Linked DNA regions of Trichocoleus sp. FACHB-46. The protein of the gene in region 1 interacts with the protein of each later gene in a pairwise test. Links are inferred from orthologs where the notes say so. Each region holds a gene or a part of one and is shown on either strand. Other genes may lie near its edges. The genes, in order: dnaA and H6F72_RS04905.

Region 1 (15,023 bases):
TGAGGAGCAAGGAGTAAGGAGTGAGGAGGGGAGTTGGCTCCTTCGTCTGCGAATCAACACGGAGCAGAGGGTAAGTTCGTGGTTGGTTGCGATCGCTCCGTGTTGCTAACTGTTGCAAGGCTGCTACTAAATGTTGAATATCAGCTTCAGTGTTGCCTAGGCTAATGATGAAAGTGAGGTGTTGTAGGGAGGGAAGTTCGGCGGTAACGCCAAATTCCTCGTTGAGGATTTCATCGGCTTCAAAACCTGTCAAACCTAAATCTGAAACTGTCACAGTTAAGCGGGTGCGATCGAGCGCTGCAAATCCGGGAGAGCCAGCTTGCTTTGGTTGCAAAACTTGCAGGCCAGGAATTTGGCTAATTTGGGTTCTTGCTAAGTCTGCGAGTTGCAAGGTCTGGGTCATCAGTGCTTGGCCTTGCGTTGCCATCTGTTGACGTGCCGCATCTAGTGAAGCCAACAAGAGATAGCTGGGGCTGGTGGATTGGACAAGTTGCAAAGCTTTGGTAAGGCGATCGCGATCTACCCGTTCTCCCTGCACATGCAACATTGCCGCTTGGGTCATGGCTGACAGCACTTTATGAATCGATTGCACTGTCAAATCAGCTCCAGCAGCTAAGGCAGCAGTTGGCAACTCTGGATGAAAAGCAAAATGCGGCCCGTGGGCTTCATCAACTAATAAAGGAACGTTGCGATCATGGGCGAGTTGGGCGATCGCCTGGACATCTCCACAGACCCCGTAATAGGTGGGGTAAACCATTAGCACGGCCTTGGCATCGGGGTATTGCGTTAGGGCAGCAGCCACGCTAGCAGGGGTAATACTATGTACCAAATCCAAAACCGGATCGTACTCTGGCTCCACAAACACCGGAATTGCCCCAGAGAGAATCAAACCTGAAATTGCAGATTGGTGAACATTGCGCGGCAGAATAATGCGATCGCCCGGATTGCAAGTTGCAATAATCGCAGCAATCACACCACTAGTAGAACCATTTGCCAAAAACCAAGTTTGCTCCGCTCCAAAGGCTTGTGCAGCTAGCTCTTGCGCGGCTTGGATTGGTCCTTGAGGCGCAGATAGGTTATCTAATTCCACCAACTCTGGTAGATCAGCTCGAAAGACTTGAGATCCTAAGAGATTAGAGAGTTGCGATGGAATTCCTTGGCCGCGCTTGTGCCCCGGTGCGTAAAACGGTGTGTTGGGTCGTTGAGCACAATGCCGTAAAGCATCAAGCAGAGGCGTTTGGTGTTGTAATTCGACAAGATTCACAGAATTTATGAGGTCGTTACTTATGAGAGATGGCAATAGTGCGATCGCCCTTTACCGTGGAAGCGTTATCTAACGGAGCGCGATCGCCATGTACATGATTAGCATTCCAGAGCCACAAATCCCCACACCGGGTCCGGGTCCACTAGAACCAAACCCAGGCCCGATGATTCCAGAACCCATTCCTGGTCCTGTGCCCGAACCGATTCCCCAAGTAGTCCCCGAAACCATTCCTAGCCCAGTTCCTGAGCCTGTTCCCGCACCAATCCCACAAACAGTCCCCGCGCCAATTCCGCAAACGATTCCGGAACCGCAATAAAATCAATATCAGCCCATCTGCTGAATTGTTTACTCACGCAACCGAACTGACATGCTAAGAGCCGGGATTGTTGGATTGCCCAACGTCGGAAAATCAACTTTATTCAATGCTTTGGTCGCTAATGCCAAAGCTCAAGCTGCCAACTTTCCTTTCTGCACCATCGAACCAAATGTTGGCGTGGTTGCAGTTCCTGATGAGCGACTGCAAGCCCTTGCTCAGATTTCTAGCTCAGCAGAAATTGTGCCCACACGGGTTGAGTTTGTAGACATCGCTGGATTGGTGAAAGGTGCTAGCAAAGGGGAAGGGTTGGGCAACCAATTTCTCGCCAACATTCGTGAAGTCGATGCAATCGTGCATGTGGTGCGCTGCTTTGAGAACGACGACATCATCCACGTCTCCGGTTCGGTTGATCCAGTCCGCGACATCGAAGTGATCAACCTAGAACTAGGATTGTCTGATCTATTCCAAATCGATCGCAAGATTGAGCGCACTCGCAAAAATGCCCGCACCAGCAAAGAAGCTCAAATTGAGTTAGGCGCACTGGAAAAACTAAGCGCCGCCCTCAACGAAGGCAAACAAGCTCGCCAAGTAGACCTAAACGAGGAAGAAGAAATCATCGTCAAGCCCTTGGGTCTGCTAACTCGCAAGCCGATCATCTATGCCGCCAACGTTTCAGAAGATGACCTCGCGACGGGGAATGCTCACGTGGAGCAAGTACGGCAGTATGCAGGCTCAGAAGCGCAAGTGGTGGTCGTTTCGGCTCAAGTTGAGTCAGAACTGATCGAGATCTCCGAAGATGAGCGCCAAGATTTCTTGGCTTCCTTGGGTGTAGAAGAAGGTGGCCTCAAATCCCTCATCCGCGCCACCTACGAACTCTTGGGTCTCCGCACCTATTTCACCACTGGTCCCAAAGAAACCCGCGCTTGGACGATTAAAGCTGGCATGTCTGCGCCTCAAGCTGCTGGTGTAATTCACTCCGACTTTGAACGCGGCTTCATCCGAGCTGAAACAGTTGCGTACAAAGATTTGACTACCACAGGTTCGATGACTGCTGCTAAGGAAAAAGGCTTAGTTCGCAGTGAAGGTAAAGAGTACATTGTCCAAGAAGGCGACGTACTGCTCTTCCGCTTCAACGTCTAAGTTTTAACGATTCAATAATTCTGGAGGTGGGCGATCGCTCACCTTTTTTGTTGTCCATTCACCCCCATAGGGCGCGTTGCAACGCACCACTCTAAGAATTTATGGAGGCGATCGCTTACCTCTTTGGGGCATCACTCGGGAATTGAGTTCGGTGCGTTGCAACGCACCATAGGCGATCGCCTATTTTTTCTTCTTACCCTTTTTCTTAGATTGCTCAGAAGAAGATGAGCCAAAACCTGTGACTTCTGGCTTGGGTTGAGCGACTGTAGAGAAATCAACCACGGGACGTTGAGCGGCTGCAAATCGGCGTTGGCGCAACTCTAGCTTGGAGACCATGCCTAGATCTAACTGCACCTCCTCCCAATCACCCGCGATCGTTTCATCGACTCGATTAGCAGCAAAAGCTCTTTCCATAACCAGGGCAGCTTCCAGCGCCTTCAGGTCCAGCAATGCTGCAACAGCACGCCGTTCAGCACTGGGTTGTTCTTGGTAAACTGCTCTAGCTGGTGAGCGATCGCGGCAATAGATTGCTCTCGTGTTTCTAGATACTGCTCAGCAATCTTTACCAAAGCCTCAGATGCTGCGGTTCGTGCCGAAAGCCCATGTGTTTTATCAGCCAGGTAAGTACTAAGAGCTGAAATAGCTGCGGCTGCAAGCATGCCAAAACTTCTGGCAATTCTTCTCCGATCCATTCATTGCCTTCGTCATCCATCCGGTGCAGCAAGCTCAGCAAAGGCTCGATCGCAGCTTCAGCTCGCAATTGTCCCAGCGATCGCCAAGCATGGATCGGTGCCCAAATCTCTAAACCCTCGGACTCTAGCAACCATCATTCTTCGTCAGCGCTTAATCCTGTTGATGAGAAAATTTGTACGCTCCAATCGCGGAGAGAGCGATCGCCGCTAACAGTAATACCCCAATGCTATACCAAGGAAACTGGCTCAGCGGTAAGTAAGCCGCAGCCCTTAACCCAATGCTGGTATAGGTCAGCGGCAGCAAATACACAATTCCCTTGAGCGCCATAGGTAAGGCGGCGGGATCGAAAAATGTGGCTCCGAGAAATGACATTGGCACAATTAAGAAGTTGTTGTAGAGACCCACACTTTCGAGCGATCGCACGCTCAAGCCCACAATCACACCCAAGCCTGCAAACACCGCACAATTTAGCACTAGCAATAGCAGAAATAGTGGATTTAAGAAGCTCCAAATCTTGCCGGTAAATAAGATAGCCACCAGAATTACCGAACCTGAAGTCATCAAGCCTCGGATAACACCCGCTAGCATCTTGCCGAGAAACAGCGACAAAGGATGCACCGGGAGCAACAGCATCTCTTCAAACGTCTTGGTAAATAGCCGCTCTCCACAAATCGAGAAAGTGGTGCCGCCAAAGCTAATCGCCATTGATGACAACGCCACCATTCCAGGCAGAATAAATTGCAAGTAATTTTCGCCTGCGGAGGGTTGAGCCACCTTGTCCAAAGAGCTGCCTAAACCCAAACCAAACGCCAAAATATAAATTAGGGGCGATACTAAGCCAGATGCTGCAATTTGGGCAATCCGGATTCTTAAATCTAGCCAATCTCCCCACAAAACCGTGAGGCTATCTCCCAAAATGTTTTGAGTGGGTGAATTAAAAGGTTTTCCTTGTCGAAATGGAGATGAAGAAGTCACGGTTAATCGCTCAAAAACTTGACCACACAAGCCTTCCTATTGTCACACGGCTCAGATTGCCGAAAAATTAACGGCATACTGGGAGAAGAAGCGCAGTTGCAACGTTACTTTGTTAATCACTCAAAATTCAATCAGTCGCCATGAATCGCAGACCTAAGCCTTCACCACCTCCAGCTCGTCCTGCTGCTAGTCCTAGCCGCAACGGCTCATCGTTTGCTTCGGCGTTAAGCGCCACGACGCTAGCAATTTTGAGCGGTGTCTTTATTTTAGGGATTGGCATTGGCATTGCGTTTAGCTCTGTGGCTAGCTCTGGGCCTGAGAACGTGGCTACTCGTGAGTTTATTGACCGAGCTGCTCCTAACCCAGAAATCTGTGTGCAGTACGGCGCTAGCGCGATCACAATGGACACCAGAGTGTTTGTGACGCTCAACCCCTTTAGTGTGTATATTTCTCAACCCAAGATGCAGCCAGGATGCGTCTTACGCAGCAGTAACTGGGAAGTCCTCCGGCAACGTAACTTAATTTCCGGGGATCAACTGCGTGAATGTAAAAACCGAATGAATACGTTTGGTTTTACTGGAACCCTGGAAAGCTCACCCCAAATCAGTTGCATCTATCAAAACGACGCAGCACAGAACCTCTTCCTGAATCAGTCTGGTTCTGGCGGTGCGCCCTTACCCGAAAGCGACAAGTTCTAATCCAATACGCGTAATTTAGTTAAACAGAATTCCGCTCTAGTTAGTCTGGCAACGCTGCAACTAGGGCGGAATTTTTTATGGATTCAATTTGCTAGTGAAGGAACTTGTGTGAAGCATAGGCCAGGGGGTTAAGGCGATCGCAGCACTTCCGTCAGGCGTACTTGTAGAACTTGACCTGGTTGGAGCTTCGCAGGTTTGGGGGAAGCTAGGTAAGTGACTGCCGCCCCCGCTGCTGCACCCCCAATCACCTCTTCGCCAGATAAACCGCCCACCAAGGCTCCAGCCAAAGCTCCTAGAGCTGAATTTCTCACAACTTTATCTTGTGAAACTTTCAGTTTGCCTCCTAGAAGTGCTGACTCAGCCGCGAGCGGTACATTTCGACCTTGTAAGTTGATGGCCTGCGCCACAAAGCGGCTACCACCACTCGTCGTTTCAAAGCGTCCAATGACGGGTGCCCCATTTGGAGCCAAGATGCTACCGTTGCGATCGCGAATCTCGGTTTGCAACAACAGCACTTCTTGCTGCGGCGCTCCTGGCCTTAGTTCCAAAACTTCAGTCCCAGAATATTGCAGTTGTAATGTGGTGCCAGTGGGCAACACAATTCCGTCTCCTACAGCCACCAAATTAGAACTTTCTGCTTCTATATTTGGCTGCGATTTAGACGGTAAGTCGGAGGGACGCTGAAAATCCAACTCGGTGGATGAGGAGTTAGCAGTTGAACGCGGTAACGGTGGCACTGTTACTGGAGCCGTTGCTCTAGCACTGATAACACTAGGAGTTTCTGTGGGCAGATCTGTTTCCGACTCCAAAGTTGGCAAGTTAGGAGGTGTCGCAGCGGCAGGCGTGGAGCTGGTAGCTGCTAAGGGTTGACCAAACTCAATCACCCGCCCCGCAGCTTCATCTACGTTCGGGGTTCTTGCTAGTTGAGGCGATTCCAATGTCACTGCGCGGGTAGGAGCAGGCTGTATCGAAGGGGATGACAAAGATGGCACGGTTACAGTGGCGCTGGGCTGTGGCGTAAAAACCGCTGGAGGCAGCCCTGGGTTAGGCTCCGTATTAATAGTGGTAGTTGGCACGCGATCGCCTAATTGAGGCACCTGGACAGAACCAGCAGTACTGTTCATCGGCGGCACGCTCACGGTTACAGACTGCTGCGATCGAAAGTTAGCAGGGGGTAATACTGCTGTCTCTAGGTCTGGTGTCGGTCGAGGCAGATTTGCGGTAGGTTTCACCTCCGGTTGAACAGGTGCAACAGGAGCCGTTTCTATTGGCTCTGCTACAACGGGTACTGCTGGTGGCTGAGGTTCTGGCAACGGTTTAGATACAGGAGTTACCGCAGGAGTTGGAGCGATCGCTGTACTTGTGGCCCGGTTGGGTTGAGCTGAGGGAGCGGGTAGGGGCGGCTTGATTGCTGACTGTGCTGTTGGTTGGGTGGCTGTTGAGGGTGCAGGCGATTTTGGCGGCGCAGATGGTTTTGCTAGCGTAACTGGAGATTGGCGATCGCGAGTTGGAGCGCTCTGAGTCGGTCTGGGTGCCGGCGTAGGCGTAGCAGTAGTCACCTCGGGCGACAACCGAGGACTAAAGATGGCTGTGTCTGAAGGTGCTGGTGCTGGCCCTAATAGGTCAGATGGTAGAGGAGATGGTGCTGTTGGAGCTGCGATCGTAGGGGACGATTCCGGTGAGGGTGCAGATGAGTTATCAAATGAACGATCGCCAGGTGCTAATAGGTCGGCAGCATTTCTCGTAATTCGACTTCTTGGAGCAGCAGGGGTAGTTGGTTGCGATCGCTCATTTGTGACCGCAGGTGGAGAGGGTTGCGAAGTGGGTTGCGATCGCTCGTTTGTGACCGCAGGTGGAGAGGGTTGCGATCGCTCGTTTGTGACCGCAGGTGGAGAGGGTTGCGATCGCTGAGTACTGGATGCAGCAGGGGCAGATGGCTGTACCGATGGGGGAGTAGGGGCAGCGGATTGGGGTTTGGTAGCGACGGTAGCTGGGGCAGCGGGTTTGGCAGCAACGGTGGGCGTAGAGGTACTACTACCAGCGATTAAAGGACGCAGCACCCAACGAGTCCCTGCCTTGCCAGTGCCAGCCTGTTCTAGCTTCACCTGACCGGGCGCAAACACCACATTAGGAGCAAGTTGCATGACGATGCGAGTAGAGCCAGCTTGCTGCTGTGAGACCCGAATTTGCTGCACCGGGCCAGACAACGTTTGCTCAGTTGGCACTGAACCCATCTGTGTGTTGGGTAAGTCCAGCACAATGCGGGCAGGTTTCGCGAGCAGGAAATAGCGGGGCTGAGTGCCTTCTGGGACCGTGATTTCTAGCTGATTGGTAGTAGAGTTAAACTGCCATTGAGTCAGGATGGCTGCCTGAACTGGGGTTGTCTGGGCGATCGCTCCTATCACTCCAGCGCTAACCCCAAGCGTCGCCCAGAGGCAATTGCCCGACAGCGCCAGCGAAATCACTTGTTGCCGCAACGGTAATCCCCACACCGATTTCTGATTTTGCATCGCTTTTAAGCTTCTGACTAAGCAAGACCCAATCTTGGCATTCAGGATAATCGTACTGCCTGAGATTGCAATACTTAAATTTAAGAAAGTTTTTCTAGGTAATTTTTAGCTGCGGGGCGTAAAGACTTTTAGCGCTTTTAGCTGGCACTTAGAAGCCTCCCTCTAGACTGAAACAGCACTCCAGCAAGACTTGCTAAGGTGTAAAAGGACGTTTAAGTCCAATTTGGCAAAACCTATTGTCAATCTCTCTTCTCTCGACTCGTTATCAGTTTAGAAGTTTAGGAGCCGCTAATGTCCAATCACGATTTACTGATGCTCGTCATGCTACTCACACCTGGAATTCTGCTTTCGGCCTTGATTATGGCGGCTTTTGCAGCAGGTGGTTAAGTTTGCGACAGGTTTGCAATAGGCTTGCGATCGCACCCTAGGCTCTGTTGCCAGTCCCTTGAGCTTGGTAGCTGAGATTGATCCCTCACTCCGGGCTTTGTAAAGTAGGGATAATTAAGTAAATGAATGTTAATCATTCTTAGATAAGGCAAAATTATTCATGCGCGTAATTCTCATGACTGGCAAGGGAGGCGTTGGTAAAACCTCTGTTGCAGCAGCTACTGGGCTGCGCTGTGCCGAACTGGGCTATAAAACCTTAGTTCTCAGCACCGACCCTGCTCACTCGCTTGCCGATAGCTTCGACATGGAACTGGGGCATGAACCTCGAACCGTTCGTCCCAATCTCTGGGGGGCAGAACTCGATGCCTTAATGGAGTTGGAGGGCAACTGGGGTGCGGTTAAGCGCTACATTACTCAAGTCCTGCAAGCACGAGGCTTAGAAGGAGTCGAAGCCGAAGAACTCGCCATCCTACCGGGCATGGATGAGATTTTTAGCTTGGTGCGGATGAAACGGCACTATGACGAAAACGAATTCGATGTGCTGATTATCGACTCTGCCCCCACCGGAACAGCCTTAAGACTGTTGAGTTTGCCGGAAGTAGCAGGCTGGTACATGCGGCGCTTCTACAAACCGTTACAGAAGGTGTCTGCTGCCTTGCGTCCTTTGATTGAGCCTTTTTTCAAGCCCCTGGCTGGCTTCTCGCTGCCTGACAATGAAGTCATGGATGCACCCTACGAGTTTTATCAGCAGATTGAAGCCCTCGAAAAAGTCTTAACTGACAACACTCAAACTTCGGTTCGCCTTGTCACCAACCCAGAAAAGATGGTGATTAAGGAGTCCTTGCGGGCGCATGCTTACCTTAGCCTGTACAACGTGGCAACTGATTTAGTCATCGCCAACCGGATTCTGCCGGATGAAGTCAGCGATCCATTTTTCCAAAAGTGGAAAGCCAATCAACAACAATATCGCCAAGAAATTCACGACAACTTCAGTCCACTGCCCGTTAAGGAAGTGCCCCTCTATTCGGAAGAAATGTGCGGACTGGCCGCTTTAGAACGCTTGAAGGACACTTTGTATAAGGACGAAGATCCAGCGCAGGTTTACTACAAAGAAACCACTTTACGAATTGTGCAAGACCAGAATCAATACAGTTTGGAAGTGTATTTACCTGGAATTCCTAAGAACCAAGTGGAACTGAGCAAGAACGGCGACGAACTCAATATTCGCATCGGCAACCATCGCCGGAACTTGGTACTGCCTCAATCTTTGGCTGCTTTGCAACCCGCTGGAGCCAAAATGGAGGACGATTTCTTGAAGATCCGCTTTGCTGATAGCGTCCGAGTTTAACGTTCGTTTTCAGTTAAGACAATGAAACGGACAGTTGATGCAACTAATCAATTGTCCGTTTTTATCATTGAGTTCTTGTCAATCTTCAGTTTTGCATGCCAACTTATTCCTGATAGGAAGTTTTGATTACAGGGGTAGATACAAATTCAGTATTTATTTGAATACTCTATTTGTCCAGCGAATGAACTCGTCTAAAGAAAACACAGAAATATTTTTATATTGAATAGTTTCTGGAGCGTAAAGCTTTGTCTCAATGGCATTTTTAAGCCACTGTATGGAACCTAGCTTATAACCACCTCCACCAATCACAATAACTATATTTTGCTCAGGCATTGCTTCAAGGCAATTTAGATATAGGTAGGGAAACTTTTCATCTACTGAGCCCGGGGACTGCTGCCATTTACACTCGATTCGTACTTCTAGGTTGTATCTTCTAGATCTAACCAAAAACTCTGTGTAGCCACGATGACCGTAAATAGTTGTATAGGGTACGTGCTTCAGGAGTAGCTCTTCTCCATAGCCTTCCCTTGCTTTTTCCCATTTATTGTATGAAACAACTTCAAAACCACGGCTTTGGAATGTTGGAACTACAGTGCTTTCCAAAATTCTTCCCTGTTTATTAGCTGTTCCTCCTCCTGAAATAGGAATTTCATCTTGATTCATAAAAATATTAGTAATTAGTTATAATAACTTCTTTGATTTTCCCCCGTTTTTCTGCCTTTGAATTAATCAAACGTGTTGCTTCAATGACATCTATATTGAAACTTTTATATAAATCTAGAATCAATGAAGTGTGAGAATTTGATACCATAAACTTTATACGTTTTTTATCGAGTTGCGTACAGAAGCTTGCAAGCTCTTTTTGCATCTCTTCGCCAAACCCATTGAGTGTATACTTGGTGAAATCTGACGTGGAACTAATAGGGGCATAAGGAGGATCAAAATATATAAAGTCTCCTTTTTTGACCTCATTCTTTAAACCTGTAAAGGTACTCAATTCAATTTGAGTGTTTCTCAAGGCTTTGCTGCAAGCAAGTAGATTTTTCTCATCGAAGATCCTAGGATTTTTGTATCTCCCAAAAGGGACGTTAAAAAATCCCTTTGAGTTTACTCGGTACAAGCCATTGAAACATGTTTTATTGAGGTATATAAACCTACTTGCTCTTTTGATATCACTCCACTCACTAAACTCTAGCTCTTGGTCTGCATTGCGGAGTGCATAATAATATTCTTCGTCATAGATATGATTTAATAGATCTTCAGCCAACTCCTGAACTTTATATTTGACAACTTTATAGCAGTTTATTAGTTCTGAATTTATGTCTGATATGTAAGCTATTTTTGGTTGTAGCTTAAAGAAGAAAGCTCCACCTCCAATAAATGGCTCGAAGTATCGGTCGAAGTTTGAAGGAATACGCTTACCTAGCTCAGGTAGTAGCTGCGTCTTACCCCCAGCCCACTTTAGAAATGGTTTACAACTTAACCGATTGTCAGTTCTATTTTCAGGCGACGGGGAATAAAGCTTCTGTGAATTGCTACTGATATAGCTAGTTTCGTCACTTGGTGGAAGTGACACTACATCATTGGGGTCAAATATCATTACCATAGCCCATATTATGAGCTTCTCTCAATAAAGTTCTTTATTATAGCAACTTCCCTTTAAATACAGGTCTATGCTTACATATAAAAATGATATATATCTTGATTTATATCAGTAGAAAATTTATCGGAAATAAGTAATGTTCTTTCTGTCTACAAAGTAGGAAAAGTTGGTTTTACTTCTTATTATTGGAGTACATACAAAGTTCACTCTCAATTCCTAATTTGTACTGGCATGACTAAATAAGTCATTTTAATGCTGCCTAACGGAGTCAAGACTACCGGAGTCGTTGCTGAATTGAGTTGCATCTGAATTTCAGAAGTATTCAGGGCTTTTAAGCCATCCATCAAATATTTGACGTTAAATGCCACGTCCAAGCTATCACCGCTTTCACTCGATACTTGAGCTGGAATCACTTCTCGACCATTCCCCACATCTTGGGCATCCACCGAAAGCGCAATCTCCTGCTGCTCCAGATCTAAGCTAAGCTTGACCACATTATTTTTTTGGTCTGCTAAAACTGCAATTCGCTCCAGCGCACCCAGAAACAATCGCCGTTCTACCGTCATTTGCCGAGAGAACTGGCGAGGAATCAGTTGACGGTAGTTGGGATATTGGCCTTCCAACAGGCGGCTGGTTAAGCGTTGATCAGCCCATTCAAAGACCGCTTGGCTGGGGTTGAGGTGCAATGCCACGGCATCTTCGGCTGGGCGCATTCCCACCATGCGCTCTAACTCGCGCAGCGTCTTAGCAGGAATCGTGACTGTAAGTTCAGTATCTGCGATCGCGGCTCCAGCTTGAGCATCTGGGGTTTCTCCCGTCGTCTGCACCACGGCTAAGCGATGACCATCAGTTGCTGCAAACTCCAAGCTTCCTTGCTGCAAGGTCAGATGCACACCCGTCAGAATTTGCTTCGTTTCATCCGCACTGGTGGCAAACAAAGACCCCTGCAAACCTTGCACCAATGCTTCCACAGGCAAGTAAACCACTTCACCGTCTTCGATGACAGGCAACTCAGGAAACTCTACTGCACTGAGCCCCCGCATTTGATAGCGGCCAGAGGAACAAGTAAGGGTTGCTTGCAATACATCGCTGGGTTCACCTGAGGCATCGGCGTTTCCTGCTTCATCAGCTAAATTAATTTCCCCTTCTGGCAAGCGCGAAACGATGTCATTCAGCAACTTGGCAGGCAGTGTAATTTCCCCTCCAGTTTCCACATGGGCCGCAAAACTGGTTCGAATTCCCAAACTCAGATCAAACGCCGTCAAGCTGACTCGTTGTGCAGCAGCATCGGCAATGAGTAGCACGTTAGCCAAAACTGGATGAGTCGGTCGCGAAGGAATGGCACGGCTAACAAGCGACAGATTAGCGCTGAGATCACTTTGGGCACAGAACAATTTCATGGAAGTTTATTTAGCCGAGTTCTTCTCAGGAGGGTGTGACTTGAGCAATCTTGGTGGGGAGAACGACATCGTATCACTCTCAGCTTGAACAAGCTAGAGCACCTATTTTCAGCTTTGCCCTGATAGTCTATCTACTCTTCTCTTTAAAACTATTTTTTAAAGTAGTAGTAGTAGGGCCTGTGGAAAATGTGGAAAAACTTTTAAAAGCTTTATCCTGTCTAGATTTGAACCAATATTGTCCTGTGGAAAACCTGTGGAAAAAATAGCCGACTTTTCCACAGGGTATTTATACTTATCGAAGTTTTCCACCGATATTCAGAACTTTCCACAGGTTTTCCACAGAGTTTTCCACAGAAATAAGGGAGTTTTCCACAGGCAAGTTTTGCTTAAAAATACTTAATGAACTTCTATTAAGTTCACTCATAATCGATTTCATCTTGTAGTATTTAGTACTGATGTATTGTATTTAGCGTACTACAAACCTGCAAGTTCTCCTCCATCTTTTCTATAAAAGTTGGGAGCTAGAACCTAGGAGCAGCACAAAAGTTCTGGATTCTGGCTCCTGGTTTCTAGCTCCCAACGACGAGCTGCTGTTATTGAAGGTGGGTGAGTCTACGATCGCTCTTTGCTTTGACTGGCTAAATTAATGCGATCGCTGAGTTGACGCAGAGTTTGGGCCATACCGGGATCGCTAGTACGGAGTTGAGCAATTTTGTCGCAGCTATACATTACAGTCGTATGGTCTTTGCCGCCAAATTCTTCGCCAATCTTCGGTAGGCTCAGGTCTGTGTGCTGGCGCATCAAGTACATACCAACCTGCCGCGCTAAGCTAATTTCTCGGCGTCTGGACTGGCCTTTAATCTCTTCTACCGCAATATCAAATACATCAGCCACCGCATTCATGACAGCTTCCGGTGAGGCTTCAATCTGCTCTACTGGGGGATTAAGGACGGCAGCAATATTTTCCACTCGCATGGGTAGCCCGGAAATTGAAATATAAGCCACTGCTCGAATCAGCGCCCCTTCAAGTTCCCGAATGTTGGAAGTATAGCTAGAAGCGATGTACTCAATCACCTCGCGAGGCAGGCGCATATTCTCGTACTCTGCTTTCTTTTGCAGAATCGCCATCCGAGTTTCCAAGTCGGGGGATTGGATATCGGCAATTAGCCCCATTGAGAATCGAGAGCACAGACGTTCTTGCAGGCGTGGAATGTGGTTAGGAGGGCGATCGGACGCGAGAACTACCTGCTTACCCGCTTCATGCAGGGTATTGAAGGTGTGAAAAAACTCTTCTTGGGTATATTCCTTGCCTTCAATGAACTGAATGTCATCTACCAGCAACACATCGGCAGCGCGGTAATGCTCCCGAAAGCTTTGCATGCTGTCTTTGCGAATCGCAGCAATCAAGTCGTTGGTAAATTGCTCGGTAGAGACGTAGAAAATCTTGGAATCTGGGCAAATTTCTAACCGATAGTGGCCGATCGCCTGCATCAGGTGAGTTTTTCCTAGCCCTACCCCGCCGCACAAGAATAAAGGGTTGAACTCACGCCCAGGCGACTCAGCCACCGCTAAAGAAGCAGCATGGGCCATCCGGTTGTTGGGACCCACCACAAAGCGCGAGAACACATATTTAACGTTGAGTTCCTTCGGCTTCGACTGCTGATTAGCGTAGGCTGCACTCGAACTACTGGCGTTGCTGATAGCACTGACGGCGGGTGTTTCGTTAGGAGAAGACCACAAAACCTCAGAATCGCCGTTGGTGGTTGCATCTCCCTCAGCAATAGTGATGTGAATCTCGACGCTATAGCCCAGAATGTCTTGAGCCACGTCGGCGATCGTCTTGACGTAATACTTCTGGAGCCAATTACGCGCAAAGGGGTTAGGTGTGCGAATGACTAAGCAATTATTTTCTAGCTGCTCAACGCTGGCAGTTTTGATCCATGTCTCAAAGGTCGGGCGGCTCAGTTGCAGCTGTAGGCGCTCTAGTATTTGATTCCAGAGACTTTCAAGAGTGATTTCCACCGCTAACCTCTACCGCTGACGCTCAGGAGAACAAACATGAAGAACTAACTAGTAAACTATGCACCGAATCGACCTGGCAATAGGGAAATAATCCAACATCACCACGACACGAACAGGCCGCCGGGCTTGCTGCTCAACATACCTGAAGTTTAGACTAATCTTCTATGTAGTGGTTCAAAGCAGGTTTTTGTTAGCAAACCACTATACATGGAGTGATTCGGTAAGGATCAAAAAGCATTGAAAGTGGCGATCGCAGAGAAGTAAGCCATTTAACTTACCAAGATGCTTCAGTATAATTACGGCTTGCCAACAGTGGGAGGCGCTAAGATCGCCTTTAACGATAAAACTTAAAACTAATAGCGATCGCAATAAACAAATAACTTATCGAGCACTCAGAGCTAGGCCAGGGTGCCTTCAGTAAAATATAAATGTATTCCTGAATACTTATAGCATCTCCGGGGAGCCTAAGAAACTCCGACCAAACTTTCTGGCAGAAATGGCTAGGACTAGGGACAAAGGCTGTGGCGTGATCGTCCTGAAGAAAGTTTCTAAAATAAGAAGAGCTAAGTAAGGAAGGAGCAGGCGATCGCTGATAGCCATGTGATTGAGCATGAGGATTCCCAAAAGCTAACAGCAATCGGCCTGTCCGTGCCATTCATTCACCTGT
Region 2 (14,995 bases), on another replicon or contig:
TTCCGCTTCACCTTGCCACGGACAAAACCGGGAATTTTGTTCAGTTCAGCTAGGCCATCGCGGCTCCAACCGAGGTCAGAGTCGGCAGAGATGCCCTTGGTGATGACTTCCTTGGTGTCGTGACCGCCGAAGATTTCTAGCAAGTGGTCTTCCATGCCGAGGGTGAAGGAGTTGTAGACCAAATCGACGACTTGGTTAGTGCCTTCGTAGCCAAGGAAGGGCTTGTAGCCGATCGGGAAGTTTTGGATGTGGATGGGGGCCGCAATCACACCGCAGGGAATATCGAGGCGTTTGCCGACGTGGCGCTCCATTTGGGTGCCGAAGATGGCAGAAGGCTCCAAGCGGGCGATCGCATCTCCAATTGCGCCATTGTCATCACTAATCAAGATTTCGTCGCAGTACTCGCTAACCTGCTCACGGAACCAATCAGCATCGTACTTGCAATAGGTGCCTGCTAAGACTACCTGAATCCCCATCTCACGGGCCAAAATCTTGGTCATGGCGGCGGCGTGGGTGTTGTCGCCAAAGACTACGGCCTTTTTACCTGTGAGGTTTTGGCAGTCGATGGAGCGAGAGAACCAGGCCGCTTGCGAGACATGCAGGGTTTGCTCGTTGATAAAGTTTTCGTAGTCAACGTTTGCACCTTGGGCGTTGATGACTTGTTGAATCTTGCGAATACAACGCGCCGTCTCTACTACACCCATCGGCGTGATGTCTACATAAGGAGTGCCAAACTCTTTTTCGAGGTAGCGAGCTGTCATCAAGCCGAGTTCGCGATAAGGCACCAAGTTAAACCAAGCTTTGGGCAGGTTCTTGAGATTGAGAACAGATGCTCCTTCTGGAATAATCTCGTTGATCTCAATGCCCAAGTCAGCCATCAACCGCTTCAGCTCGGTGCAGTCGTGGTGGCTGTGGAACGCCAGGGTAGAGATGCCAATGATGTTAACGGAGGGCTTGGCGGTTTTGCCTTCCGGGAGGTCGCCTTTTTTGCGGGCCTTCGCGATGTAGTACTGCACGATTTGCTCTAAGGTGCGATCGGCAGCCTGCATTTCGTTGAAGCGGTAATGGTTCACGTCAGCTAGTAGAACATCCGCTACTGAGGCTTCTTGGGCGCGATCGACGAAGTTTTGCAGATCTTCTTGCAGAATGCTGGAGGTGCAGGTGGGAGTCAGCACGATCAGGTCAGGATGCTCTTCTGCGTCTTTGCGAGTGATATTATCTACTACTTTTTCTTGAGAGCCACGGGCCAAGACGTTGCGGTCTACGATGCTGGCGGTTACTGGGGTAAAGTCTCGCTCCCGCTCTAGCATCGATCGCATGACGTTGAAGTAGTCATCTCCTAGGGGAGCATGCATGATGCCATGCACATTTTTGAAAGAGCTGGCAATGCGGAGGGTGCCAATGTGGGCGGGGCCTGCATACATCCAGTAAGCCAATTTCATATCCGGTGTCCCTTAATCTCGGTTGTCATCGACCACTCCGCTGAGGGAAATTGCAGAAGTCAAAACCTTTGGCAAAAAGTTCTTACACCTTCTGGCACCAAGGAAGTAACGGCTCAGCGATCGCAATCGTGGGGTGTGATGGGTTTATAGTGTGAGTCGCTTTTGATTGTCTCAAAGATGGCGGGAAGGTGAGTGTAGGCACATTGGGGTTAAGGAGAGTGGGGCGATCGCGTCAAACCCTTATCTGTCTTGGGATGGAGGGGCTATTTGTGTGGCTTAATCGGTAGAGAAGCCGCAATGATTTTTAACTGTTTGTGATTTGGCTTAAAACGGTTGTATGCACAAATCAGCGTTGATGGGGCTATTAGTCCCTTCTACAAACTAGGATCTTTCTTAACTTTTAATCAAACCAATCGACCTAAGTATATTTACAGTTCGGTTTGTTTTATCACTTAAATTACTAAAAGCTCACAATTGTCAAGATGCTGTATACATTATTGGCGAAAGATTTAACCCTTCAGATAAATTCTAAGCACATTTTAATTTAATCAAAACTTCCTATTTCTCTATACTAGCTTCACCAAAATACAAACTATGAAAGCCATACTTTAAGAGTGGTATTCATTACAGGGATATTTCGGATGCCGATTGATCCAATCTTAGGTGCTTTTCTAACTGGCGCAAGTGGCAAAGCTGGCGAGTGGGCTATGGGAAAACTTATTGAGAATGAAGAGGAAGGCTGGGAAAGACATGATGCAGCCTGTGAGGCTGTCGGACAAACAATTGATGAAGGTTGGGGGAGACACGATTCAGCTATTGAAGCGACATCTAACTCCCTTGGTTGGAATAACGCCTAATCCGAGTCTCTCAAAATATCAAAAGGAAATTCTTCTCTAAGAAGAAGCGGAGTATAGATGCTGATGTACTCCGCTTCTTCTTTTTATTCTTCAAGGTTACCCTAGGGTGGTTACATGATGACTACCCCACCACTATGAAGCTGAAGAATCAAAAATAAAATTTGCGATTCGCCCTCCTCAATCCACTAAGGCTTGGCGTTGGGCTTCAAACAACTCTTGGATGCCTTTTTCGGCTAGGTCTAGCATTTGATTGAGGTGGGTGCGGCTGAAGGCTCCTTCTTCGGCGGTGCCTTGAACTTCGATGACGCCGAGCTGGTCGTTGAGGACGACGTTGAGGTCTACTTTGGCGGCTACGTCTTCTACATAGTTGAGGTCGAGGATGGGTTGGTCTTCTAGCCAACCGACGGAGACTGCGGCGATTTGGTGGCGGATGGGCGATCGCTCTAGGTCGCCTTTTTGGATTAGTTGGGCGATCGCGTCTTGGAGGGCGACAAAGCCTCCAGTGATGGCGGTGGTGCGGGTGCCAGCGTCGGCTTGCAAGACATCTGCATCAATCGTGATTGTGCGTTCGCCTAAGGCTTCCATATCGAGGGCAGCCCGTAAGCTACGGCCAACTAAGCGCTGAATTTCTTGAGTGCGCCCAGACAGCTTAAGAAATTCTCGTTCGTGACGTTGGGGAGTGGCACCGGGCAGCATGCGGTATTCTGCGGTCAGCCAACCTTGACCTTTGCCTTCCAAAAATCTGGGTACTTTGGGTTGAATGGTGACCGTACAAAGAACTTGGGTATCGCCACAACGGGTCAACACGGAGCCGGCAGCAAACCGGGTGAAGTGACGCTCGAAGCTGATGGGACGCAGTTGGTCAGGTTGGCGACCGTCGGTACGCTGGAATGCCATTTTTGTAAGGAGCCCTTCTGAATTCACGCCTTTGCCTCAAACGCATCAGTTAGGATACAGCAGTTGTGGTTTGCAGCATCCTGCCGATCATTGTAGGTGCTGCAAAATTTCCTGATGCACTTGTTCGATAGATTGGTTGCTGTTGATTTTGAGTAAGCGATCGCGGTGTTCGTAATAGTCCAACATCGGCATGGTGTAGTCTCGGAATGACTCAATTCGGTGCTGGATCACCTCTGGCGTATCGTCGCTGCGTTGTCGAGCGATCGAGCGGCGCATCAACACATTATCCGGCGCGTCTAGCCAGATTGCTTGGTTCAGGTGCTGATTTAAGTCTTCCAAAAGAAAATCTAGTTCCTCGGCTTGAAAAGCGGTGCGGGGATGCCCTTCTAAGAGCCAACCTCGGCTCGTATCGGCTTGCAGCAGTCGCTGCCGCATTAGTTGAATCATGGTTTCGTCAGGGACCAGTTCGCCTTTTTCAACAAAAGCTTGGACTTGCTGACCGAGGGGAGTCTGAGCCGCGATCGCCTGTCGCAACATCTCTCCTGTGGAAATTAAGGGAATCTCAAAATGACGGCAGAGGTGCTGAGCTTGAGTTCCTTTGCCTGCGCCTGGCCCACCCAGAATCACCAATCTCACGGCCCTATACTCCTACCTGCTGCCAGTTTTTCTCATTATTAGCTGAAGTTCGTGAGAAACGATAAATTTTGGCAGCAATCCCCAAGATTCATGGAGCTTCATTAAGCTTCTCTAGCTCTGTCCTGCTCTAGATGCTTTCTAAGCTTAGACTTGGCTTAATAGAAATGCACCCACAAACGACTATTGACGGACTCACACATCTAGTGTTTGATGAGGGGAGTTCGGAGCAATCTACGCTATATTTCGCTTTCTACGCTGCATCTACTGCCTGAACTGCTCGCTTTAAAGTCCTGACTGGATCGTGACCTGCCTTATGGTTTCCCAAATTGAAACCCCAGCCCTAAATTCCCTCAAAACGCAAGGTCTTGGAGAACGTCGAACTGTTGCAGAAGTCAGTCGCCGCTTCCCCCACGCGATCGAAGGATTGGTACAGGTTTTCACTTGTTCGCATCGCAGCTTTTTCACAAGTGTGATGGCACAAGCGCTCCGAATCGCTGGGCAAGGCACATCAGTTTTAGTGGTGCAGTTTCTCAAAGGTGGTATTGGCCAAGGGCATGAGCATCCGGTACGGCTAGGGCAAAACCTCGACTGGATTCGCTGCGATTTACCCCGCTGCATCGACACGCCTCATCTAGACGAAGCTGAAATGCGATCGCTTCTAGATTTGTGGCATCATACCCAATCAGTGGTGATGCAGGGCAACTACGATTTGGTTGTCTTGGATGAATTAAGTTTAGCGATCAACTTTGGCTTAATTCCAGAAACAGAAGTGCTGGCTTTCTTACAGAAGCGGCCTAGCCATGTAGATGTGATTTTGACGGGGCCAGAAATGCCTCCAGCCATCTTAGATGTTGCTGATCAAATCACAGAACTCCGCCGCAGCCACCAACCTTAGGCTCACAACTATTAGTTAGAAGTCAGTGAGAAGTCACAAATTAGCACAGAATATTGCCCTAGTGACTGCGATGGGTGTAATTTAACTCTGCTTTGGGAAACATGGGATTCGGATTTGGGGGAAGCGGGATGATTAAGAACGACACATGGATTACAGAAATGGCTGCAAAGGGCATGATTACGCCTTTTGAGCCGCAGTTGATTCGGGAAGTCTCTGGAGATGCCAACTTAGCAATTCGCCCTGTGATTAGCTATGGCCTCTCAAGCTACGGCTACGACATTCGCTTATCACCTGCTGAGTTTCGCATCTTCCGCCACATCCCGGGCACGGTGATTGATCCAAAGAATTTCAACCCAGAAAATTTAGAGCCAACTAAGCTCCATACAGACAATAATGGCAGCTATTTTGTGTTGCCTGCTCACTCCTATGCCTTGGGGGTAGCGCTAGAACGGCTGGAAGTTCCTACCAATGCCACGGTAATCTGCATTGGCAAGTCAACCTATGCCAGAGCAGGCATCATCGCTAACCTGACCCCTGCGGAAGCTGGCTGGCGTGGGCACCTGACTCTAGAGTTTTCTAACTCTTCCAGTGCTGACTGCCGCATTTACGCCAATGAAGGTGTGGTACAACTCCTATTTTTAGAAGGTGAGCCTTGCGCGGTTAACTACGAAACTCGTCGCGGTAAATATCAAGACCAACCAGAAGCCGTAACGCTGGCACGGGTCTAAAACATCGGTGAACGCAGCTCTAAGAAGACCACGATCGCCGGAAATTTAACCAAGCTTCCAAAAAGTTTTGCCACATGGAGTTGTGCTTAAAGCGGTGCAGTTGCCATGCCGTTGCCGTTTGGCTCAGGATTTCAGCAAACGTGGGAGAAGGAACGGCTAAGTCAGCGATCGCGTCAATCTTTAGATTCTGGCGCATGGCTAGAGCCATCACAGCAATCAGCTCACTCGCCTCTGATCCCAAAATATGGGCTCCCAGAATCGACCCATTGCGATGCACCACCAACTTACACAATCCGGTAGTTTCAGCCCGAATCTGCGCCAGCGCCAAACTTTTGAGGTCTTGCCGTAAAACCAAGACATCCTTGCCGTAACGTTGTCTAGCTTCTGGCTCTGTCAAACCCACTCGGGCCAAGGCTGGATCAGTAGCTAGCGTTGTGGGAATTCCTTGGTAGTTGGCGCTGTGGCGCGGGAAAAAGAGGGCATTTTTCAGGGCGATCGCTGCTTCATACTGGGCTACGTGAGGAGCCAGATAACCTGAGATCGAGTTGCCACAGACATAAACTCGTGGATTTGTAGTTTGCAGTTTTTGGTTGCACCAAACTCCCTGCGATGACCATTCGACTCCTGCCGCCTCTAAATTAAGCGACTCCACCTGCGGTTGCTGTCCCATTGCCACCACAATCTCATCTGCCGCGATCGCCTGATTGCCTGCTTGCACCCATTTTTTCTGCTCGATCTCTCTCACCTGAGCCACTAGCGTATTCGTCAAAATCCGAACGCCTATGGCTTCCAACTGCGCTTGCAACAAAAACGCCACTTCTGCATCTTCATGGGGCAAAATGCGATCGCTTCCCAGCACCAACGTCACCTGAATATTCAAGCGTGTTAGAGTTTGAGCCAATTCAATTCCGGTCGGATCACTGCCTAAAATCACCACTGTTTCGGGCATTGCTTGGTTAGCGATCGCCTGAGGAAAGCCAGTGGTAGTCAAAAATCCCACACTGCTCAGCCCCGGAATGTCTGGAATGAAGGGGTGGCTCTCTAAAGCCAATAGATAGGATCGAGCTCGGATCAAGCGATCGCTGACAGTGAAAGCAAACCGAGGCCGACGGCAAAACTGCCCCGCGCTAAAAATCATCTCAACTCCCAGCGCAGACAAAATTGTGGGTGAGTTTTGCTCTTCCCAGTTACTCGCAACCTGTTGCAGCCATTGCTCAACCCCAGACCACTGCACAGACCCAGGCGAAGCTCCAGCCTCGATTGTCTGCCCCAACCACCCTAATTGTCGGCTCTGGTAGACCTGCTCTGTCATCTCGCCTAAATGAGCTAGAGCAGCATGGGAAATCCACTCAGAGGCTAAGCCCTGATTTCCCCAGTCTTCCGGCACGACCCAAGCAACTCGCGCTTTGAACTCAGCAGCCATCCTTGCCGCATAGCCACCCGCAAGTGTGCCGCCAACCACCACCAAATCGTATTCAACTGACATGCTTTTAGTCGTTCACCAGATTGATTTGGATGAGGCGTTAGACACGCTGCCTAACACAAGCACTCTCTAAAGAATCTTAGCCAACCCTGTGATTAACCTTTGATTTTCAGCCTCCGTACGAACCGCAACTCGAAAGTAGCGATCGCCCAACTCAGGAAAACTGACACACTCCCGAATCAAAATCTGCTCACACAACAACAAATTCTTTTGCACTTCTACAGTGGACTGCTCCGACTTCACGAGTAAAAAGTTCGCAGCCCCCTGGTAAGGTTGCAATCCTGGTAACTGAGCCAAACCTTGGTAAAGATGCGATCGCGCTACTGGCAACCAAGCCCAAGTCTGTGCCTGAAACGTTATATCCTGAACCACCGCTGCCGCTGCTGCCGCCGCTAGTACATTCACAGGCCAAGGGTCTCGCCATTGCTGCCAGCGCCTTAAGCGCTCTGGGTGAGCAATGGCATAGCCTAAGCGCAAACCAGGCAAACTGTAGAACTTGGTGAGCGATCGCAAAATTACCAGATTGGGATATTTCTGCACCACCTCAATCAAGCTTTGCTGCTGCTCTGGCGGCAAGAAGTCCATAAAGGCTTCATCTACCACCACCAAAGCAAATTGCTCTAAATATGGCAGAATACTTTCTCTGGAAAATAGCTGTCCAGTCGGATTGTGAGGGTTATTAATCAACAAGCCCCTGGTCTGGGAAGCAATTTTGGATGTTAGGGGTTCAATGACTGACCCAACATCCAAAACTGGCAAACCAAAATTATCGAACGGGCACTCAAGCACAGAACTGTTAAATGCTTTTAGGGCTCGCCCATAGTCGCTAAACGCGGGGGTAATTAAGCCAGTCACCCCCAGCGCAGATAAATCTCTACAGGCCCAAGTCAACAACTCAGCAGCACCATTGCCTGGCAAGAGCCAGTCTACAGGTAAGCTATGAGCCTGACCCAGAACGGCTCGGAGTTGAGCGTAGTCTGGATCAGGATAAGCCGTCAGCTCAGATAAGTGAGCTTGAATTGCCGCGATCGCAGACTCAGGGGGGCCTAAAGGATTAATGCTGGCAGAGAAATCAAGAATAGCAGCAGGGGGACAGCCCGCCAGCGCTGCTGCCCAAGCTAAGTTCCCCCCGTGGATTGGACGGCTCAAAGAGCGGCCTCACTAGTGAAAAGTAGCTATTTTTCGGGAGGCGAGACCTTCTCCTTAAATAACTTACCTGCCGAGAAGGCAGGAACTTTGGTCGCTGGGATTTCCATTTTGTCACCCGTTTTGGGATTGCGTCCCTCACGAGCCTTGCGCTCCCGTGACTCAAAAGAGCCAAAGCCGACTAGCGTGACTTTATCGCCTGTAGAAACCGCTTCAACAATGGTTTCCAAAGCCGCAGTCAAGACCGCATCTGCTTGCTTTTTGGTCACACTCGCCTTATCGGCGATCGCGTCAACTAATTCACCTTTATTCATGCGTTTGAATCTCCTTTTTTAAGAAGATAGATATTACTGTCCTAATCTCCAGGTGAGATTGTAGAGTGATCATCCGAGAAGAACTCAGCCAAAATGGCTGAAAGTCCCGCAGACTCGAATTTTCAATGCCTTATTCTAAGGTGTACTCGCCTAATATGGATCGTTGAAACCTTTAAGATATATAGATCTCAGGATTTTTTAGGTAATTAGACTCACCAAGCTGGCTGAGTAAACACAACTTTGTACCCAAAAAAGGTCAAATCGAGTAGCCTAGCTTATTTTCAAAATAGAAAAAGTTGTAATACAGAACCTAGAATGCTAAGTAACCCTCCCCCTCCTCCACCTTGCTTCGCCGATTTAGGAGGAGTTTGTATCTCCTTAATCAAAGCTTGAGAAGTTTGAGAACCTTGCAGATTACCTTGATGCGTAAACAGTCGCTCAGCGTATTGCGCATCTTGAATACCGCCTGACCCATCACCTAAACGATACCGAGAAATTGCACGCCCTAAGTAGCCTGGAGCAAAGTCTGGCTTCAGAATCAAGGCTTGATTGTAGTAATCAACCGCTACTCCGTGGTTACTAACTTGAGCTTCTTCGAGCGCCCATTTATAGACCTCTTCAGCAGTCACAGCAGAGGCTGCCAGCCCAATAGATCCTTTGAGGAGTGTATTAATTAAATTAGCATTCTGCAGATCAGCATTCCACAAGTAAGCGGTTCTCAAATCAGCAGAACCCAAGTCAGCACCACGTAGATTAGCACCACCTAAATTGGCACCAAATAGGCTTGCCCCCAATAGTTTGGCACCGCTCAAGTTAGCATTCGTCAAGTTTGCTCGGCTTAGGTTGACGCCACTTAAGTCCGCCTCTCTAAGATCAGCATTAGATAAATCCGCCAATACTAAGCCAGCTCCACTCAAGTCACACTTTTGGCATTGCTTTGTTGATAACAGTTGCCTAAGGTGATCAGAATTCTCAGCCCTTGTTAGCAGAGTTCCGCTCCACACTGGAGTAGACAAGACGACCGTAACGAAGATCCAAGCCTTCATACACTTAATCATTGTGTTTTTATAAAACGAATGGCACCCAAAGTACTCTCATACTTGGGTGCCTGAATTATTGATTCAGTTTAGTTACGACGATTACCTCGTTCTAGAATCTGACGCACATCTGGGCTAGGAGTATAGTTATACCCGTAGGCGGAGCGATCAGAGTCATCCATAATTTGAGGTGTCAGCAGAACGATTACTTCAGCCCTTTGGTTCTGACGATTCGTGCTCCTAAATAAAGCACCAATAATTGGCAGATCTCCTAAAATTGGCAGCTTGCTAACGGTTGTCCTCTCTTGGTCTTGAATAATACCTGAGAGAATTAGAGTTTGGCCATCACGCAGACGGATAGTTCCCGAACTCAGTGAGCGTTCCGCAAGTAAAGCAATTTCCTGCTGACCAACTCTTGCCGTTCCACCAATGGCACTTACACGGGGAGAAACCGATAGAGAAACGAAGCCATTGTCATCAATTCGCTCAACATTAACCCCTAGAATAAGGCCCGCCTCTTGAATATCAGCAGTTGTAGTAATGAGTGGATTGTCACCTGTTGTTGTAGTTTGGGTGACATTACCAACTACCTGCTGCGTCAAATTCACGGTTGCTGTTTGTCCTTCCTGCACTACAAGAGTTGGATCAGTCAATATTTTGGCATTACCACTCGTTACCTGAGCTTGCAGTAGAGATAGAAATCTCCTCGGGAATCTAAATAAGCTGGGCAGTGCCGCAACTGCGGTTCCAAGAGTACCTTGCGTTACGCTAGCAGTCCCATCCGCAGCAATGGTAACGACATTGTCAGTTGCGGGAGTAATTTCGGAAAAGCCAGGTTGTAAAGGATCGGTAGAAACGGGTGGGATCGGTCTAAAGAAACCTGCTGCACCTCGACCTTGGACACGCCTTACACTACCGGTGCGCTGATCAATGATGATCGTGCCTGGGTCGGTTCCAGGAATTGGCACACTGCTATTTGGATCAAGGAAGGGCTGGCCGCTAAGCGGGTTTGCAACTACAGGTGGGCTCAGCGGGCTTCCTGTTGCTTGAGCTCTTGTGGGTGGATTAACTCCACCAAAATTCAGACTCGCAGCTCCATTATCGTTTGTAAAGAAGCTGTCATTAATTCCGAAGGAGAAGCTGCTGTTATAGCTATCAGTCCCTGCGAGATTAACATCAACAATTTTGACGTTGACGGCAACTTGCCGACGTCGTAAATCTAGCTGAACGAGTTGCGAGGATGCAACATCAACCAAACGACGAGCTCCAACTAAGGTGATTGTATTTAAGCGAGTATCGACTAATACCTGCAAACCTCGCAAAAGTGGGCTTGAGTCTTGTGGATCGATGCGCAACGTATTCACAACTGTTTGATTCGTTGTGCTCGTTTGAGTAATAGGTGGTGCCCCTTCTGCTCCCTGCACAGGAATGGCATTGACCGTAGTTACTGGCTGAGTCACAGTGACGGCACTTTCGGCTCCCATACTAACTAGAAAGCCAGAAGCCTGTTCTGCACTCACCTGATTTAAGCGGAAGGTCCGAATCGTGACATCACGAGCCTCATTAGGTAGTCTAGGACCCACAAAAATAGTGTTACCAGACCGATTCGCTTCTAATCCACTCAGCCGCAAAACATAGTTGAATACATTTTGGACTGGTTCGTTTTCAATATCCAACGAAATTGTTGGTCCTCCAGCTCCAGCAGCCGCTGTTCCTTGTTGTCCTTGGCCTTGAGTACCTGTACCTGTCCCAGCGCTCTCTCCTGTAAAAGCCAGGTTAAGCCCCGCTGCCCGGGACAACAAAGATAGTACTTCACGAACTGGCGCATCTCTGAGCACTAGGCGAGGCACTCTTTCTGCACTACCCAAATCAATTTCGGTAGCAGAGGCATCAATATTAGAAATAGAAATATCACCTACCGGAGGTGCTACGGCTCTAGGCAAGAATGGAGGCGCTACATTCGGACTTTGTGGTGGTACTGGCACCCCATCTACTGTAATTTTGGGGTTAGGAACGAGCACATCTGCAGCAGGGGCGGGGGGCACTGGGGCAGGGGCTGATTGGGTAGCTGTACCAGGCTGGGCTGTAGGAGCTGGAGCTGCTTGAGCTGTTTCGCTTCCGGCTGGGCGTGTAAGACTAAAGAGCAAGCCGCCGCGATCGCGCTGAGCTACTTGTCCTGCGGGAGCTGCGCCTTGACCCGCCACGATCACTCGCACACTATTGGTATCTAGGGGTAGCACTACGACAGAACTAATCCCAGGTGCAGGATTATCTTGACGAAAACTCTCACTTTGAGGCAAACGCAGTTGGGTGTTGATTACATCAGCAACCCAACTATTGCCTCGACTGACAGTAAAAACTTGTGGACGCGCGCCATTGCGAGTCTCTAATACAACCTCTACCCCACCGCTCGTGGGATTAACTTTTACACCAGTCACTTGCGTTGCTGGAGCAGCCCATACAGGCTGAGCAGCCATCACCATGACGGCCCCACCAATGTATAGACTGCTCAATCCGAGATGATGCTTCACAGTTCCCTCCTCTCAAAAAATGGAAATCTCAACCTTGTCTTGGCTCCACACTCAAAAGCCATCAACGTTACTGAGCAGGCGGTTTTGCCGCTGCTGCCGCTTCCTCTGAACTCAACGGCAATAATGCCTGTAGCTTAAAGGATGTTTTTAAGTTAGTCTCAGGCCGACCAACCGGAAGCAGACGACCCCGACGATCAACGGTAATTTTCTGGGTTGACTGATCTAGTTGAGAGTTAAAGCTCTTAACTAGCAAGAGCGGCTGTAATCGCTCCACACTTCGCATAATCGACTGAGTTTGTTCGTAGTTGCCTTCTAAGTTAACCGTGATCTCTTTGCGCTTAAGCTTGCCATTGACCGCAGGCCCTAAGGAACCATCACTGACTACAGTTGCAGGTTCTGGAGCAGGTGTGAAACTGCTTAACTTGGCTTTTCTGGCATTAACTAGACGATTGAGATCAAGCAGTAGAGTGTCTAACGTTCTCTCATCAGCGAACAAAGCATAAACTTCTGTCCTGCGCTGTTTCGCCTGCTCTAAATTTTTGTTTGCGGTATCAATTTTTTTCTGGATATTACCCCGTTGTTGAATTTGGTTTTCCTTTTGCTCAGCTTCAGCTTGAAGGGTTTGGTAGGTATTCCAAGCTGGCTGAACTTGATTGAGCAATAGATATGCAGATGCCCCAATGCCTAAAACCGCTACCAAAACACCACTAATGGTGGGAGTTAAGGCAATGCCGAAGATTGTAGGATAGGCAGGCTCGGAGCCAAAGTCTCTGCCGTCGGAAGGGACAAAATCTCCACTGATAGTCATGGTTGAATGACTCCTTTTTGTTGAAGCGTTCTGATCCGAGTGACTAACCCCACAGCACCCTTGCGATCCAGTTCTCGGAGCAATTCAGAAGCAGGGACATCACTTAAGCTAGTTTGAATTTTATAAACCACTACTTGTGGTAGCTTCACTTGAACGTCTGGTGTAGAAGATTGAGGTGTGCGATCTTGCCGAACCTCAATTTGAGTTGGGTTATCCCTTAAGTCAGCACCGACTAGCTGTGTTTCGCTGGCCTTGAGAAAAGGGGATTTCTGTAGGGTTAGCAAGAAATCATTAACATCATTAAAGGAGCGAGCTGCGCCTGAAATCTCAACTTTGGGAGCTGGATTTGGACTTTGAGGAGTCGCAGCAGGGGCATCAGTCTGCTGAATGTTGCTGACTTGTACACCGGCTGGAACGCGATCGCGGATATCCTGCAACATGGCAGACCAAGGCTTAATTTGATTGAAGACTGTAGCCAAGGCGTCAGTCTCAGCCTTAATTTGACCCGCTTGAGCATTAATTGCAGCTACCTTTTCATCCGCTCTTTGCAATTCGCCCAGTTGTACATTGAGCTGATCAATTCGAGTTTGTAGCTCTGCATTTTTGTTTTGCAGCACTAACCACAAAACGAGAACAACAGCAGGGAGAAAAACACCCGTTGCCACCCCTAGGAACAAGGGCACCAAGCTACCAGGAGCCGCTTTAGGCCGAGATGGCCCACCTCCTACATCTGGTCGATACTCCGGTCGGTCATTGAGAAAATTAACATCAAGACTATACATGAGTTCAGATCTCCCGCAATCCTAGGCCTAGCACCACCCCTAATCCAGGTCGCTGAACTAAGGGAATTTCCTGATCAACCTCTAGTGAAAGCGCTGCAATTGGATCAACCTGGCTTGCAGGCAAACTGAGTCGTTGAGTAAAAAATTCATCTAACTGACCAATTCCACCTCCTGGTCCTGCCAAGAGCAGTTGCGCCACTTCCAAGTTCTCACCTTGATTGAGATAGAAGTCAATAGAACGACGCAGCTCATCTGCTAGTTCTCCCAGAACTCTTAGCATGGCAGCCGTACCTGGATTGGTACCCCCCATTTTAGTCGTGCCACCAATAGTATCGGTGGGAGTAATTGGGATCGTCATGCCTTGCAACAAATCAGTATTGCGGCTAGGAGGCAGGTTCATCGCTCGACTCAATGCACTCTGAATTTGGAACGTGCCAATCGGGACGGTGCGGGAAAACTGGGGGACGCCATCCACCACAATAGAAATTTCTGTACTTTCAAACTGAACGTCGGCGATCGCCACTGCTTCTTGAGGGGCAAACTGCCGCAGTTGCTCTCGAATTGTCCGAATCAAAGCGAAGCTGCTGGTTTCTAAAACGTCCAGTTGCAAGCCCGCCTGCTCAAAAGTGCTGAGGTAAGTATCTGTCACTTCCTTGCGCGTGGCGACGAGCAAAACTTGAACCTTTTCAATGCCATCCTCATCTACAAAGAAGCCCAGCTTTTGGTAATCAACATCAGCCTCTTCTCTGGGGAAGGTCAGGTAAAGACCAGCCTCTTGATTCAAGACCATTTCCCGGAGTTCGCGATCATCCAGTTCCGCTGGAACTGGGATCAATCGGGTGACTGCTTCTCGCGCCGGGATCGCTGTTGCTGCACGCTTTACTTTAATTTTATTTTCAGCCAAGGCGGATTGAATCAAGCCAGCCATCGCAGTCGGGTCAGCAATTTGGCCCTCCTGAAATATACCCTCTGGCACCTCTACAGATGACAGCGTGACTAGTTTGAATGCCTGTCCCTGCTTCCGCACTTGGGCAATGTTAATTCGTTCGGGGGTGATCTCTATACCAACCCCTTTCGTACGCTTTGAAAATAGACCTTTCAATGTGTTAACCACAGCATTTATCCACTCAGTCGTATCAGTTTAGTTAGTTGGGTGAGGCCAGAGACAAGGGCTGTAGTGAGATGGATGCCGATGTATGGTAACCAATTTATTGCAGAATTACCATGCTGCTTAGAAGGATACAAACCTTAAAAAATATCATCAACAAAGAGTGAACTGCTCCTAGATTGCTGGTTGCGTCTTCGGGTGAAAACATCATTTACAGCAACACCATTCACTAAAGAAAAGAAAACGGCTGTTTTTTTCTCCTAATGTTTTTGGCTTTCATCCCCAATAAGCTCGTTTTGAACTTTCCAAAAGTTTGGTTTTTTTGGGGAAC

What was found.
Region 2: the proteins of dnaA (region 1) and H6F72_RS04905 interact in binary tests that used the Escherichia coli proteins (3 or more experiments, as listed by UniProt). The link is inferred for Trichocoleus sp. FACHB-46 from one-to-one orthologs.

What each region holds. Positions count from the first base shown.
Region 1 is NZ_JACJOD010000023.1:5,400-20,422, reverse strand. Bases 12,152-15,023 are described here. They hold dnaA (chromosomal replication initiator protein DnaA), read right to left. Parts: upstream 14,357-15,023; coding sequence 12,947-14,356; downstream 12,152-12,946. Other genes in these bases: H6F72_RS13595 (hypothetical protein), read right to left, coding at 14,691-15,011; dnaN (DNA polymerase III subunit beta), read right to left, coding at 12,152-12,334. Also shown: H6F72_RS13660 (aminotransferase class I/II-fold pyridoxal phosphate-dependent enzyme), read right to left, coding at 1-1,264; H6F72_RS13655 (hypothetical protein), read left to right, coding at 1,353-1,580; redox-regulated ATPase YchF, read left to right, coding at 1,632-2,720; H6F72_RS13645 (hypothetical protein), read right to left, coding at 2,901-3,134; H6F72_RS30770 (hypothetical protein), read right to left, coding at 3,158-3,289; H6F72_RS13640 (hypothetical protein), read right to left, coding at 3,283-3,543; H6F72_RS13635 (ABC transporter permease), read right to left, coding at 3,564-4,388; H6F72_RS13630 (DUF3172 domain-containing protein), read left to right, coding at 4,529-5,086; H6F72_RS13625 (AMIN domain-containing protein), read right to left, coding at 5,215-7,596; H6F72_RS13620 (TRC40/GET3/ArsA family transport-energizing ATPase), read left to right, coding at 8,144-9,331; H6F72_RS13615 (PD-(D/E)XK nuclease superfamily protein), read right to left, coding at 9,485-9,994; H6F72_RS13610 (DNA adenine methylase), read right to left, coding at 10,002-10,931; more of dnaN, read right to left, coding at 11,144-12,151. UniProt on the Escherichia coli protein: Plays an essential in the initiation and regulation of chromosomal replication. Binds in an ATP-dependent fashion to the origin of replication (oriC) to initiate formation of the DNA replication initiation complex once per cell cycle.
Region 2 is NZ_JACJOD010000008.1:21,938-36,932, reverse strand. What follows is about bases 6,757-9,600. They hold H6F72_RS04905 (HU family DNA-binding protein), read right to left. Parts: upstream 8,399-9,600; coding sequence 8,114-8,398; downstream 6,757-8,113. Other genes in these bases: H6F72_RS04895 (AMIN domain-containing protein), read right to left, coding at 9,525-9,600; H6F72_RS04900 (pentapeptide repeat-containing protein), read right to left, coding at 8,680-9,444; cobD (threonine-phosphate decarboxylase CobD), read right to left, coding at 7,008-8,087; H6F72_RS04915 (NAD(P)/FAD-dependent oxidoreductase), read right to left, coding at 6,757-6,941. Also shown: bchB (ferredoxin:protochlorophyllide reductase (ATP-dependent) subunit B), read right to left, coding at 1-1,442; H6F72_RS04940 (hypothetical protein), read left to right, coding at 2,084-2,299; rph (ribonuclease PH), read right to left, coding at 2,477-3,196; H6F72_RS04930 (adenylate kinase), read right to left, coding at 3,284-3,832; H6F72_RS04925 (P-loop NTPase family protein), read left to right, coding at 4,146-4,727; dcd (dCTP deaminase), read left to right, coding at 4,856-5,455; more of H6F72_RS04915, read right to left, coding at 5,475-6,756; more of H6F72_RS04895, read right to left, coding at 9,601-11,966; H6F72_RS04890 (pilus assembly protein), read right to left, coding at 12,034-12,774; H6F72_RS04885 (PilN domain-containing protein), read right to left, coding at 12,771-13,556; type IV pilus assembly protein PilM, read right to left, coding at 13,561-14,670.